3 regions of the Pseudescherichia sp. L3 genome follow, and region 2 is predicted to be linked to each of the others. Evidence: predicted binding sites of a transcription regulator. Region 2 holds the regulator's gene; each other region holds the start of a gene.
The links. Region 2 encodes PurR, which represses purine synthesis genes. Its sites were predicted from a motif close to CANGCAAACGTTTGCNTG; they were not measured.

Region 1: a site for PurR is predicted at 2,717-2,734, ahead of pyrC (dihydroorotase). Genes of this name have one in related genera too.
Region 3: a site for PurR is predicted at 2,132-2,149, ahead of cvpA (colicin V production protein). Genes of this name have one in related genera too.

Annotation. Positions count from the first base shown of each region.
Region 1 is NZ_JANKYC010000001.1:785,163-789,474, forward strand. Features, by position in the region: gene solA (N-methyl-L-tryptophan oxidase) at 1-649, opposite strand, end outside; gene bssS (biofilm formation regulator BssS) at 765-1,019, opposite strand; gene dinI (DNA damage-inducible protein I) at 1,288-1,533, opposite strand; gene pyrC (dihydroorotase) at 1,609-2,655, opposite strand; gene NR795_RS03835 (lipoprotein) at 2,783-3,343, opposite strand; partial or broken gene grxB (glutaredoxin 2) at 3,471-4,118, opposite strand; gene mdtH (multidrug efflux MFS transporter MdtH) at 4,184-4,312, opposite strand, start outside.
Region 2 is NZ_JANKYC010000001.1:1,043,097-1,047,408, reverse strand. Features, by position in the region: gene NR795_RS05145 (C40 family peptidase) at 234-1,079, shown strand; gene NR795_RS05140 (MFS transporter) at 1,115-2,281, opposite strand; gene NR795_RS05135 (YnhF family membrane protein) at 2,464-2,553, opposite strand; gene purR (HTH-type transcriptional repressor PurR) at 2,851-3,876, shown strand; gene punR (DNA-binding transcriptional activator PunR) at 3,909-4,312, opposite strand, start outside.
Region 3 is NZ_JANKYC010000001.1:2,167,886-2,172,197, forward strand. Features, by position in the region: gene purF (amidophosphoribosyltransferase) at 37-1,554, opposite strand; gene cvpA (colicin V production protein) at 1,588-2,076, opposite strand; gene dedD (cell division protein DedD) at 2,262-2,966, opposite strand; gene folC (bifunctional tetrahydrofolate synthase/dihydrofolate synthase) at 2,956-4,224, opposite strand; gene accD (acetyl-CoA carboxylase, carboxyltransferase subunit beta) at 4,294-4,312, opposite strand, start outside.

The sequences.
Region 1 (4,312 bases), 260 kb from region 2:
TGCGTACCGGCTGAATGGGCAGGGCGGGAAGCAGCTGCTTAACCCAGGTTCCAGCGCTGACCAGCAGCTTCGCACCCTGATACTCGCCATCAGCCGTCTCAATGGTCACGCCATCATCATGATGATGGATCGCCGTCACCGGACAGTTGAACAGCTGCGCACAGCCGGCTTCCCGGGCGAGGCGGATCCAGGTTTTAATCGCCAGCTCGCTCTTCAGCACGCCGGAGTTGGCTTCAAACAGGGCGATATAGTCATCCGGCACGCGAAATTCAGGCCAGCGTGCCATCAGCGCCGCAGCGTCGAGTTGCTCAACGTTAAGGTTAAACTGCTGCGCGCTCTGGGCAACGTTGCGTAGAAAATCAGAGTTGGCGGGCCCCAGGTTAACCACGCCGCTGCGGATAAACACCTCTTCGCCGCTCTCTGCTGCCAGCTGCTCCCACAGCGTCTGTGCTCTGAGCACCAGAGGGACATACTTTTCGCCCTCGCCGTAGGCGTGGCGGATAAGCCGCGTATCGCCATGATGGCTACCCTGCTGGTGTGGCGGCATATAGGCATCGGTCATCAGCACCTTCAGCCCCGCGCGGGTAGCATAATAGCCCGCCGCCGCGCCCACTGAACCGCTACCGATAATAATAAGATCGTATTTCATAAGCTCTCCTGGCAAAAACGCGTGCTCAGGAGAGTAATTAACCCGCCGACGTTATACAAGCCACAAATAAATAAGGCACCCTATGGGTGCCTGTTGGTTGAAAAATGAGCATTCATTAATGCCGCCTGTACTCGTTTTCCTGGTAGTCGCCAGATTCGATCTTGGCAATGCCGGCTTCTAGAATCGATATAAATTGACGAGCAACATCGGTCGTTAACCACAGAGTCTGTCCGACCTCGGTATCGTCACGGTCGGCGTGGTTTGGGGTCTGGTAGTGCAGGCGCAGCATCAGCGCATCGTAACTGTCCACGGTGCTGATGTCCCACCCTACGAGCGGATGGGTTTGAATGACTTCATTATTTTTTACCATTTTAACCCCCTAAATGCGTGTGTAGTGACAACGACTCTTGAGGTTCAATGCGTGTTTTTTGAAGCAACTTAAGTATATCAATAATTAAGCAGATTGCGCCAATAAAAAAAATAGGGGCATTTTTTCTGAACTTTCTTAGAATTTTTTGAACAAGAAAAGGGCTAATTACGGCTTATTTATTACAGAGATAAGCGGCACCATCAGAATAATGCCTAAAAGTGAAAAAAAGCCGGGGCGACCCGGCAAAAGCACAATAGGGAAACAACCATTAATCCTGCGTAAACCAGTCGTCCGCGCTCTCCCAGGTTTGCTGGAGGATCTCGCTAACGCGTTCTTTATCACCTTTGGCACCGCCGAGAACAGACAGATTGTTGGCAGCTGCATAGCGGACGGTCACCTTGCCTTCGGTGTCGGGATAGTCGCTCTGCAGACGGCGGGAGAGTTCGCTTGCCAGCGCATCAATCGCGCCCGGCGGTAAGGGTGTTGTTTTAGCGATAGTCACTTCAATACGCATGATTGCCCCCTGAGTAATGTACTGTATTTTTATACAGTATAGACGCAGAACTTACAACAGGGAGCAAACTCTTTTTTAGCGACGGATCCGCCAGTTAACGCGTTCGCCTGCCAGGAAAGGGATCAGCGTATCGTCACTGAGGGCGATGCTTTCTGGCACCTGCTCCTCTTCGCGCACCAGCTCTACGTAACCCTCGTTGACCGGCAGGCCGTAGAAGCGTGGGCCGTTAAGCGAGCAGAAGGCTTCAAGATGTGCCAGAGCGTTCATCTCTTCAAAGACGGTGGCGTAGCTGGCCAGCGCCGACGGGGCATTGAAGCAGCCTGCACAGCCGCAGCTGGTCTCTTTACGCAGGCGCGCATGCGGGGCGGAGTCGGTGCCAAGGAAAGCACGGTCGAAGCCGCTGGCGACCAGTTCACGCAGCGCCTGCTGGTGAACGTTACGCTTGAGGATCGGCAGACAGTAAAGGTGCGGGCGCACGCCGCCCACCAGCATATGGTTACGGTTAAACATCAGATGCTGCGGGGTAATAGTCGCTGCCAGCAGCTCATTGCCCTCGCGCACATAGTCGGCGGCATCTTTAGTGGTGATGTGCTCAAACACCACCTTCAGCGCAGGCAGGCGCTGGCGCAGCGGCTCCATCACCGTTTCAATAAAGCGCGCCTCGCGATCGAAGATGTCAATCTCGGCGTGGGTCACTTCGCCGTGCACCAGCAGCGGCATACCCAGCATCTGCATCCGCTCCAGCAGCGGCATGATAGCGTCAATGCTGGTCACCCCATGGCTGGAGTTCGTTGTGGCATTGGCCGGATAGAGCTTGGCTGCAGTAAAGACCCCTTCGCGAAAGCCGCGCTCGACCTCGTTGGGATCCAGCGAGTCGGTAAGGTAGCAGGTCATCAGCGGGGTAAAGTCGTGTCCGGCAGGGACGGCGGCAAGAATACGCTGGCGGTAGGCGATGGCGGCTTCGACGGTGGTCACCGGCGGTGCCAGGTTTGGCATCACGATAGCGCGGCCATAGGTTTCACTGGTGTAGGGCACCACAGTCTTCAACATATCGCCGTCGCGCAGATGTACGTGCCAGTCGTCAGGGCGGCGAATTTTTAAAACCTGGGGTTGTGCTGTCATGGTAGTGCTCCGGCTAAAGTGAAGTCAATAATGGCTGGTTTTATGCCGGGCACTAAGCATAGGCGTAAACGTTTTCGTTTGCACCACTTTCCTGACCGCAGAGCAAAAATTACGGTGCGCCTATCGGTCAGTTAATAAAGGGGATCACAATTTCGCCCTCTTTAATCTCCAGCCCTTTGGCATACTTTTTCGCCAGCGCTTCGCCCTTGCTGCTGTCTTCGCTTAAGACGTAGGCAGGCTGCTGGTTAAAGTAGTTCTGCAGGGCCTGGTTCAGGTAGGGGATCAGGGTCTGTACGACCGGCTGCATCTTCTGCGGCATTACCGAGGCGTCAACCACCTCCATCTGCTGGAGAAAGATCGCTCCTTTCTCCTTATTGAAAACCGGGAGCGCCTTGAGCTTCAGCTTAACCGTGGCCTGCTGGCTACCAAACAGGGAGTTAAGATCCAGTCCGGCGTCGCCAGAGAGCGTAACTTTGCCCGGATCGTCACGCCCGATAGCGCTGACCAGGTTATTTAGCACAATATGCGCATCCGCCACGCCCGGCAGGCCAATATCGCGGGAAAAATTGTTGTGCTTTTGCAGCGCCTGGTTGATCTCTTGCTCGCTGACGGTGTACTGGGTGAGCTGGTTACAGCCTGCCAGCAGGCCGCCTGCAACAAGGGCTGCGGCAAATAAAATCTTCTTCATGGGATCCCTCAAAAGCCATCCATTTATGCCATCGTGACATAAAGCAGCCTGGCGCACCAGCGGGAGGCGTAACAGCAGAAAAGGCTGAAAGCGGTGGCGGAAACCTACGCTTCCGCCGAACCAGAGGTTAAATTGCGATAGAGGAGAGGAGGTTAATTTGCGTCTGCTTGGCCATATTGTCGCGATAGTCGGCGACGCGGGTTGGCCAGACAATACCGGGCACAATCGTCAGGTTACGCAGCAGCGGGAAGAGGTGGATATCATCCTCAGAGAGTTCACCGTTAACCGCGTTGGGCTGGACAATATGCTTATCCAGATCGCGCAGATCATCGCTGATTTTTTTCACCAGCCCCGGCGTATGGGCAAGATGCTCGCTAAAGTCGCCGATAGCGGCCTCTTTTTTCTTGATGAAGTAAGCGCGCGCCTCGGGCGTTGCAAACTCATCAAACGGTGCTTTGGCAAAGCGCGGGAGCAGCAGGCGGTTCGTGTACTCATTAACCTTGCGCAACCATGTCTCGATGGCTGGCTTGCGTGCGCCGGTCAGCAGCGGCTCGCCGTCGAGCTGGTCAACTTACTTCACAATGTCCAGGCTCTCGGCCATGTAGCGGCTGTCATCTTTTTGCAGGATTGGGGCCATCTTCTGGCCAATCATACGGGTGGGCGTGGCTTCATCATCGTTGAGCAACACGTTAAGTTCGACCGGCAGATTTTTCAGGCCGAAGATCATGCGGGCTTTCAGGCAGTACGGGCAGTGGTCGTAAATATAGAGCTTCACGTTTCCCCTCCAGGTGATGGTTGTCCGTAACCATCAGTATGGAAGAGAAAAAAGCGCCTTTCAAATCAGGCCCCCGGTTCGAGCACCCCTGTCCGGGGATGACGGGGGCTGAACTGCCACCACAACGCAAACAGCGTCACCAGGCCAATCGCCGACAGCATCATCCACGGCAGCTCGGGCTGGCTGAAGGCTTT
Region 2 (4,312 bases):
AAGGATAAAGTTGCCGTAAAAATTGTGCTGCTTAGCGCCAGGGCCCTCACAACTGGTCATCTCGTGAGCGTTAAAGCGCGATAACTGATGCTTTTTTTTGCGCTTGCTAACGAAACAGCGCTGTGATGGAAAAAGTTTATTAACTTTTTGCCATTTTATGCTTTAGAATCGACGAGTTTTGTAAATCACACGCATGTCGTATTCGTTACTTGACTGACTCAGGGGATTGCTCAGTGGCGCGGATAAATAAAATCTCGATCACGCTCTGTGCTTTAGTTTTTGCCTCGCTGACGTTCTCGCCGCTGGCCGGGGCGTCAGAACAGGCGCGGCCCTCTGCCGTGCAAAAAACGCATTTGGCAAAAGCATTAGAGCGAAAGAGTAAAAGCACTAACCAAAAGACTTCAAAGAAAAGCAGTGGCACTGCAAAAAACACAACGAAAAAAACCAGCACCAAGGCAAGCACCGCTAAAACCGCCTCCTCCAGCACCAAGCGCGCGTCAAGCAGCGCCAAAGCCAGTAAAATCGCCTCTCGCCACACAAAAACCAGCCCGGATAAAATTGCCTCCGTCGCTATCGCGGAAAAATGCACTGCGCGCAAAGGCCACAAGGCACGCTGCGTGAAGGTAAAGGGCGGCAAGCCAGAGACGCTGGCGGATCTGCATAAGGCGCGGATGCAAAAAGCGCAGAAAACCGCCATGAATAAACTGATGGATCAGATCGGCAAGCCTTATCGCTGGGGTGGATCCTCCCCGCGTACCGGCTTTGACTGTAGCGGTCTGGTCTATTATGCCTATAAAGATCTGGTCAAGTTCCGCATCCCACGGACGGCCAATGAGATGTATCACCTGCGTGATGCTTCCCCGGTCAACACCGGTGAGTTGCAGAGCGGCGATCTGGTCTTCTTCCGTACCCAGGGTCGCGGCACAGCCGATCACGTCGGCGTTTACGTCGGTAACGGTAAATTCATCCAGTCTCCGCGCAGCGGCCAGGATATTCAGATCACCTCCCTGAGCGAAGATTACTGGCAGCGCCACTACGTGGGCGCACGCCGGGTGATGACCTCTAAAACCCTTCGTTAATCTTTAGCCCTGCCATTGTCTGGCAGGGCTTTTTATTACTCCACCGCGTATTCGCGTTCGACGTTGCCACGCCCGGAGATCAGCACCAGCAGCAGCGCCAGCACCGCAATCAGCGCCCCGGTCACCGGTACCACGCTATACCCCAGCCCGCCGGAGATCACCGCCCCACCTGCCGCTGCGCCCAGCGCATTGCCCAGGTTGAAGGCACCGATATTCACTGAGGACGACAGGCCTGGCGCCTCATGGGCCACGCGCATCACGCGCATTTGCAGCGGTGGCACCACGGCAAAGGTCGCTGCACCCCAGATGACCATGCTCACCGCCGCACCCAGCTCGTTACGTGCCAGCAGCGGGATTGCCAGCATGATAACGATCAGCAGCAGGAAAAAACCTTTAAGGGTACCGTTTACAGAGCGATCCGCCAGCTTGCCGCCCAGATAGTTGCCGATGGAGAAACCGACCCCAATCAGCACCAGCATGGCAGTAACAAACAACGGCGTGGCATGGGTAATCTCATGCAGTACCGGTGCGATGTAGGTATAGAGCGTAAACATTGCCCCCGCGCCGAGCACGGTGGTCAGTAAAGCCGACAGCACCTGGGGACGTACCAGCACGGCCAGCTCTTTGCGTACATCCGGACGCTGCCCGGCGCTGCCTTTTGGCAGAGAGAAGAACAGGCTCAGCATCGAGATCACACCGAGGCCCGCCGTGGCAAGAAACGACATTCGCCAGCCGATGGTTTCACCTAGCCATGTCGCCGCCGGCACGCCGCCGATGTTGGCGATGGTCAGCCCCATAAACATGGTAGCCACCGCGCTGGCCTGCTTCTCTTTGGGCACAACGCTGGCTGCCACCACCGATCCCAACCCAAAGAAGGCCCCGTGATTAAGGCTGGTGAGAATCCGCGACAGCATCAGGGTGGTGTAGTCAGGAGAGAGTGCGGACAGCACGTTGCCCAGGGTAAAGATGGCCATCAGGAAGATCAGCGCGCTACGACGCGCGCGATGGGAGAGCAGCAGCGTCATCAGCGGCGCACCCACCATCACGCCAATGGCATAGGCGCTAATAAGCATCCCCGCTGCCGGTATAGAGACATCTACCCCACGAGCGATCGTCGGCAGCAGGCCCATCGGGGAGAACTCGGTGGTACCGATGCCAAATGCCCCAATCGCCAGGGCCAGCAGGGGAAAGTTGATTTTCATATTTTGACTCCAGAATTGCCGTGTCGACAGGCGACACCGTCACAGAAGCCAAAAGCATGACATTTATCACAAAAAAACAGAAGTTATCAAACTAACAAAAGTTTATTGCCATTTTGATAACAATTGGGCGGGGAAAAGGTCGACATTAAACAGAGGGAGAGAGGCCCCTCCCCCATGCTGAATCAATTTAACGCAGCGGTCAGCGCACCCGCAACAATCAGGCCCAGCACAACAACGGTGGTCATCAGGGAAAACTTCAGATCTGCACTCATCAATTTCTCTCCATTCTTATTACCCCACAAAAAGTGAGCCTGCGCATTTTTACACATTTATGGGCAAAAATCTTCTTTGATTTGGGGTGATATGCGTTTTAACGCTTCCCCTTTTCATCAAGATAAGACAAAATTCCACGCTAAATTTATTCGCGTACCGGCCATAGACCCCTCCTGACGTTCCGTGTCGTTTTCCCGGCGAATCGCATCTCCAAACGTTGCGTGCAGGCTGAGTAGAGGCAAACGTTTACCTACACTATTTTCAGGAGCTTACGTCGTGGTTTGGAGTGACATTGAATGGCAACTATAAAAGACGTAGCGAAACGAGCAAACGTTTCCACCACAACCGTATCACATGTTATTAACAAAACCCGCTTTGTGGCAGAAGAGACGCGTAATGCGGTGTGGGCAGCTATTAAAGAGCTGCACTACTCACCCAGCGCCGTGGCCCGCAGCCTGAAGGTTAACCATACCAAATCGATTGGCCTGCTGGCGACCAGCAGCGAAGCGCCCTACTTTGCCGAGATTATCGAAGCGGTAGAGAAAAACTGCTTCCAGAAAGGCTATACCCTTATCCTGGGTAATGCCTGGAACAACCTGGAGAAGCAGGGTGCCTATCTGTCGATGATGGCGCAAAAGCGCGTCGATGGCCTGCTGGTGATGTGCTCTGAATACCCCGCCCCGCTGCTCAGCATGCTGGAGGAGTATCGCCATATTCCCATGGTCGTCATGGACTGGGGCGAGGCAAAAGCAGACTTTACCGACTCGGTGATCGATAACGCCTTCGAAGGCGGGTATATGGCTGGCCGTTACCTGGTCGAGCGCGGCCATCGTGAGATTGGTGTGATCCCTGGCCCGCTTGAGCGCAACACCGGCGCGGGTCGTCTGGCTGGCTTTATGAAAGCCATGGAAGAGGCGCTGATCAGCGTGCCGGAAAACTGGATTGTGCAGGGCGACTTTGAACCCGAGTCCGGCTACCGGGCGATGCAGCAGATCCTCTCTCAGCCGCACCGCCCTACTGCCGTGTTCTGCGGCGGCGATGTGATGGCAATGGGTGCGCTCTGCGCCGTCGACGAGATGGGCCTGCGCGTGCCGCAGGATGTATCGCTGATCGGCTATGATAACGTGCGTAACGCCCGGTTCTTCACCCCTGCGCTGACCACCATCCACCAGCCCAAAGACTCGCTGGGGGAAACCGCCTTTAATATGCTGATGGACCGCATTGTGAATAAGCGTGAAGAGTCACAGTCGATTGAGGTTCATCCTCGGCTGATCGAGCGCCGCTCGGTCGCTGACGGTCCCTTCCGCGACTATCGCCGTTAAGATCCCGCCGCGATAAAACCTGCGGGAGCCGATCACTCCGGCTCTCGCAGCCACTCCCGATTAAGCGTTTCGCTATCGCCTAAGTAGTCCAGCAGCCAGCCCAGCGCGGGCGAGTTGTCGTTTTGCTGCCAGGTCAGGCAGCATGCTGCATCTGGAAACGGCTCTTCCAGCTGGAGCTCCACCCACTCACCGCGATCGAGCCACGGCCGTGCAAAATGGCCCGGCACCATACCGATGCACAGTCCGGCGCTCAGACACTCTGCTGAAGAGGTCCAGTCCGGCACCACCATTCGCCGCTGGTTGTCCAGCAGCCAGGTGATCCTCTTGGGCAGCAGCCGGGAAGTATCTTCCCACACCAGCGACGGCCAGCCGCGCAGGAGATCGTCACTCAGCGGGCCACCCCTGCCCGCCAGCGGGTGATGAGCGGCCACGACGC
Region 3 (4,312 bases), 1.1 Mb from region 2:
CGTTGAAGCGCCCTGCGAACGCAGGGCGCGCGAGAGTTAACCCTCGTTATGCATCTCTAAGCTTTCGAGATCGTTTTGCATCTGCACGGCTTTGACATCGTCATTGCGCAGAGAGTCGAGATAGTCGAGGTACTGCTGGTTCACGTCTTTGGTCACGTAGATCCCGTTGAACACTGAGCACTCAAACTGCTGGATATCCGGGTTCTCGGCGCGTACCGCGTCGATGAGATCGTTGAGGTCCTGGAAGATCAGGCCGTCAGCGCCGATGATCTGGCGGATCTCGTCCACTTCACGCCCGTGGGCGATCAGCTCGTTCGCGGTTGGCATATCGATGCCGTAGACGTTCGGGAAGCGGATCTCCGGTGCTGCTGAGGCGAGGTAAACTTTCTTCGCCCCGGCTTCGCGTGCCATCTCAATGATCTGCTCCGAGGTGGTGCCGCGCACGATGGAGTCATCCACCAGCAGCACGTTCTTGTCGCGGAACTCGGCGCGGTTAGCGTTCAGCTTACGGCGTACAGATTTACGACGCAGCTGCTGGCCCGGCATGATAAAGGTGCGGCCAACGTAGCGGTTCTTCACAAAGCCCTGACGGTAGGGTTTATCCAGAATGTGGGCAATCTCCAGCGCGATATCGCAGGAGGTCTCCGGGATCGGGATCACCACGTCAATGTCGAGATCTTCCCACTCGCGGGCAATCTTCGCCCCCAGTTTTTTACCCATATTAACGCGGGCGCTGTAGACGGAGATCTTGTCGATAAAGGAGTCCGGACGGGCGAAGTAGACATACTCAAACAGGCACGGGTTGCTGACCGGGTTGTCGGCGCACTGGCGGGTAGAGAGCTGGCCCTTCTCGGTGATGTAGACCGCTTCGCCAGGGGCAACGTCACGCAGGAACTCAAAGCCCAGCGTATCCAGCGCCACGCTCTCGGAGGCCATCATATACTCGGTGCGGCCGTCGCCGATGTCACGCTTGCCCAGCACCAGGGGACGGATGCCGTTGGGATCGCGGAAGCCGACCATGCCGTGGCCGATAATCATCGCGATGCAGGCGTACGCGCCGCGGATCTGGCGGTTGGTCGCGGCGATCGCGGCAAAAATGTTATCCGCCTCTAACGGGTAGTGGCGGAAGTTATCCAGCTCGCTGGCGAAAATATTGAGCAGGATTTCAGAGTCGGAGGTGGTGTTGATGTGGCGACGCTTCTCCTGGAACAGCTTCTTACGCAGCTCGTGGGCGTTGGTCAGGTTGCCGTTGTGGGCAAGCGTGATGCCATACGGCGAGTTAACGTAGAAGGGCTGCGCTTCAGACGCGCTGGAGCTACCAGCGGTGGGGTAACGCACATGGCCGATACCCATATTCCCCTGGAGGCGCTGCATGTGGCGGGCTTCAAATACATCGCTAACCATCCCGTTCGCTTTACGTAAACGGAAGCAGTTGTTTTCATCGATAGTGATGATGCCTGCGGCATCTTGACCACGGTGCTGAAGCACCGTTAACGCGTCATAAATCGACTGGTTTACCGGCATAACACCGGCGATACCGACAATACCGCACATACGTCTTTTCCTCGCTAGGCCACATCGCAGGGCTTACGCCCTGGGCAAAAAACTAGACGAGCTTTGCAGATAGTCAAAGAACCACCTGATGATAACACTGAACTGTGGGATCAGCTGCGAACGCTGCCAGTCATCGCTTTTCGAGAACCCGGTAAAGGTATCGAGAAAGAACAGGATTGCGGCAACAATCAGCGCCCCACGTAGCGCACCGAAGCAAATCCCCAACACCCTGTCGGTTCCCGACAGACCGGTTTTATCGACCAGCGCGCCGAAAATGTAGTTAACAATAGCGCCGACAATCAGCGTTGCGATAAACAGTACTGCGATAGCAATCCCGTTCCGCACCAGTTCGTCTTCAAAGCCCGTGAACCAAACAGACAGGTAAGTGTAGTAATGACTGGCAACAAAGAAAGCACAACCCCATGTCACCAGCGATAACGCTTCACGTACAAAGCCACGGATCAGGCTAACCAGACAGGAAAAACCTATTACCGCGATGATGGCGTAATCAATCCAGACCATATGTGTCCCATGATTTTACGCCCTGTCGTCCAGTTCGGGGCGCATTCTAACAGAAAAAGAAAACGTTTGCGTAGCGATTTCCGTGCCGCGCGAAAATAAAAATGGCGCTGAAAAAATATTCAACGCCATCAGACCTTTTGCCTCTATGGGCCTGCCGGCCGCGCTTTTTTTAACCCGCCAAAGGATCAGTTTGCGCTGTAGTTCATCACCACGCCGCTTAAGCCTGAGAGCTGTTTTAACTCCCCGAGCGATCCTTTTAGCTTGTCTCTGGAGGCGTCCGGGCCGACCAGAATGCGGGTTATTTTACCCTGTACCGGCGTATTTGGAATAGTGTAAACGCGATACCCTGCTCCGCGCAGCTTGCCGACGATCTCGGTGACTTTATCGGCATTTTTTAGCGCCCCAAGCTGGACGACCCAGGCTTTGCCGGTTGGCGCAGGTTTCTCCTCCGCTGCCGGTTTAGGCGGGGCCACCGGCGCGTCGTTCGCGGCGGCTAACTGCTCGCTGGCTCGGTCACGCTGCGGCTGTGGCTGTGGCTTAGGCTGCGCCTTTTCCACCGGCTTCGCTTTCGGCGTCTCTACCGGATACTGCTCTGCCTCCAGCGCGCTGCCTTCTAGCGCCTGGCGAGACGTTTCCAGCGACGGCGCGGCGGCATCCCCCGCCCGCACCTCTTCCGCCGCGCCCTCCGGCGGCTGGGCCGGTAGCGCCTGCGTTGCCGCTGGCATCATGTCCGGCTCGTCGCGATCGCCCGGTTTCGGCACCAGCGGGATCGCCGCAAACTCGTCCTGATAGTGTTTTTTCTGCCCGTCCAGCAGCCCTGGCAGGATAATTACTCCCAGCGCCACCAGCACAATGGTTCCCATTAAACGGTTCTGAAACTTACTTGCCACCTGCTCTCCCCGCGTCCATCGCTTCCATGACATGTGCCACCGTGTGGAATGAACCACACACCAGCACGGTATCTTCAGGTCTGGCATCCGCCATTGCCGCGCGCCACGCCTGCTCGACGTCAGCAAATGCCGCCCCGCCTTTCAGATGGGCCAGCAGCTGCTCTGCTGTTGCACCGCGTGGCCCCTCCAGAGGGGCACAATACCAGCTATCGACGCACTGCTCCAGACAGGCCAGCGTACCGCCGATGTCTTTATCGTGCAGCATCCCGACCACCGCCAGTACCCGCCCGTGAGATGGCAGAGCTGCAAGCCGTCCAGCAAGGTAAGCCGCCGCGTGCGGGTTATGCGCCACGTCGAGGATCACCCTTGGCGACTCGCTCACCGTCTGAAAACGCCCCGGCAGGATCGCGCTGGCAATGCCCTCGCGGATTGCCTGCTCGCTCACCTTTAGCCCACTGGCGCGCAGCGCCGCCAGGGCGGTCGCCGCATTCGGCTGTGGAACGTGGGGCAGCGGCAGCGCGCTCAGCTCGCCCGCCGTATCCTGAAATGTCCAGCTATTATCCGCTACCGCGTAGTGCCAGTCGACCCCGCGACGCAGCAGGCTGGCCCCCTTCTCGCTCGCCACCTCGGCAATGGTATACGGCATATCGGGTTCACCCACCACCGCCGGTTTGCCGCCGCGGAAGATCCCGGCTTTTTCCCGGCCAATACTTTCGCGATCCGGCCCCAGCCAGTCGGTATGATCGAGGGCGATGCTGGTGACCACTGCCACGTCGGCATCCACCATGTTGGTGGCGTCCAGACGTCCGCCCAGCCCGACTTCAAGAATGACCACGTCCAGCGCGGCCTGCTTAAACAGCCACAGCGCCGAGAGCGTGCCGTACTCAAAGTAGGTGAGCGAGGTTTCGCCGCGGGCGGCCTCAATGGCGGCAAACGAACGGGTATGCTCCAGCTCGGGAAGCTCCCCGCCCTGCACGCGCACACGCTCGGTATAGCGCACCAGATGGGGCGAGCTGTAGACGCCAACCCGGTAGCCTGCCGCCAGCAAAATCGACTCCAGCGTGCGGCAGGTGGTGCCTTTGCCGTTGGTGCCTGCCACGGTAAAGACGAAAGGTGCGGGCTTTAAGACATCCAGCGCCGCGGCCACCCGGCTGACGCGCTCAAGACCCATATCGATGGTTTTACCGTGCAGGTTTTCCAGATAAGAAAGCCACGTGGCCAGGGGCGACGTGGCTTGAGGAGTGCTTTTCATTTCCATAGTGCCCGGGGATTGCTGCCAGTGTGAAAAGAAAAAAGGCAGAGCCGGCTGGCCCTGCCTCCTGATTTATCAGACTCCGCCTTCCTGA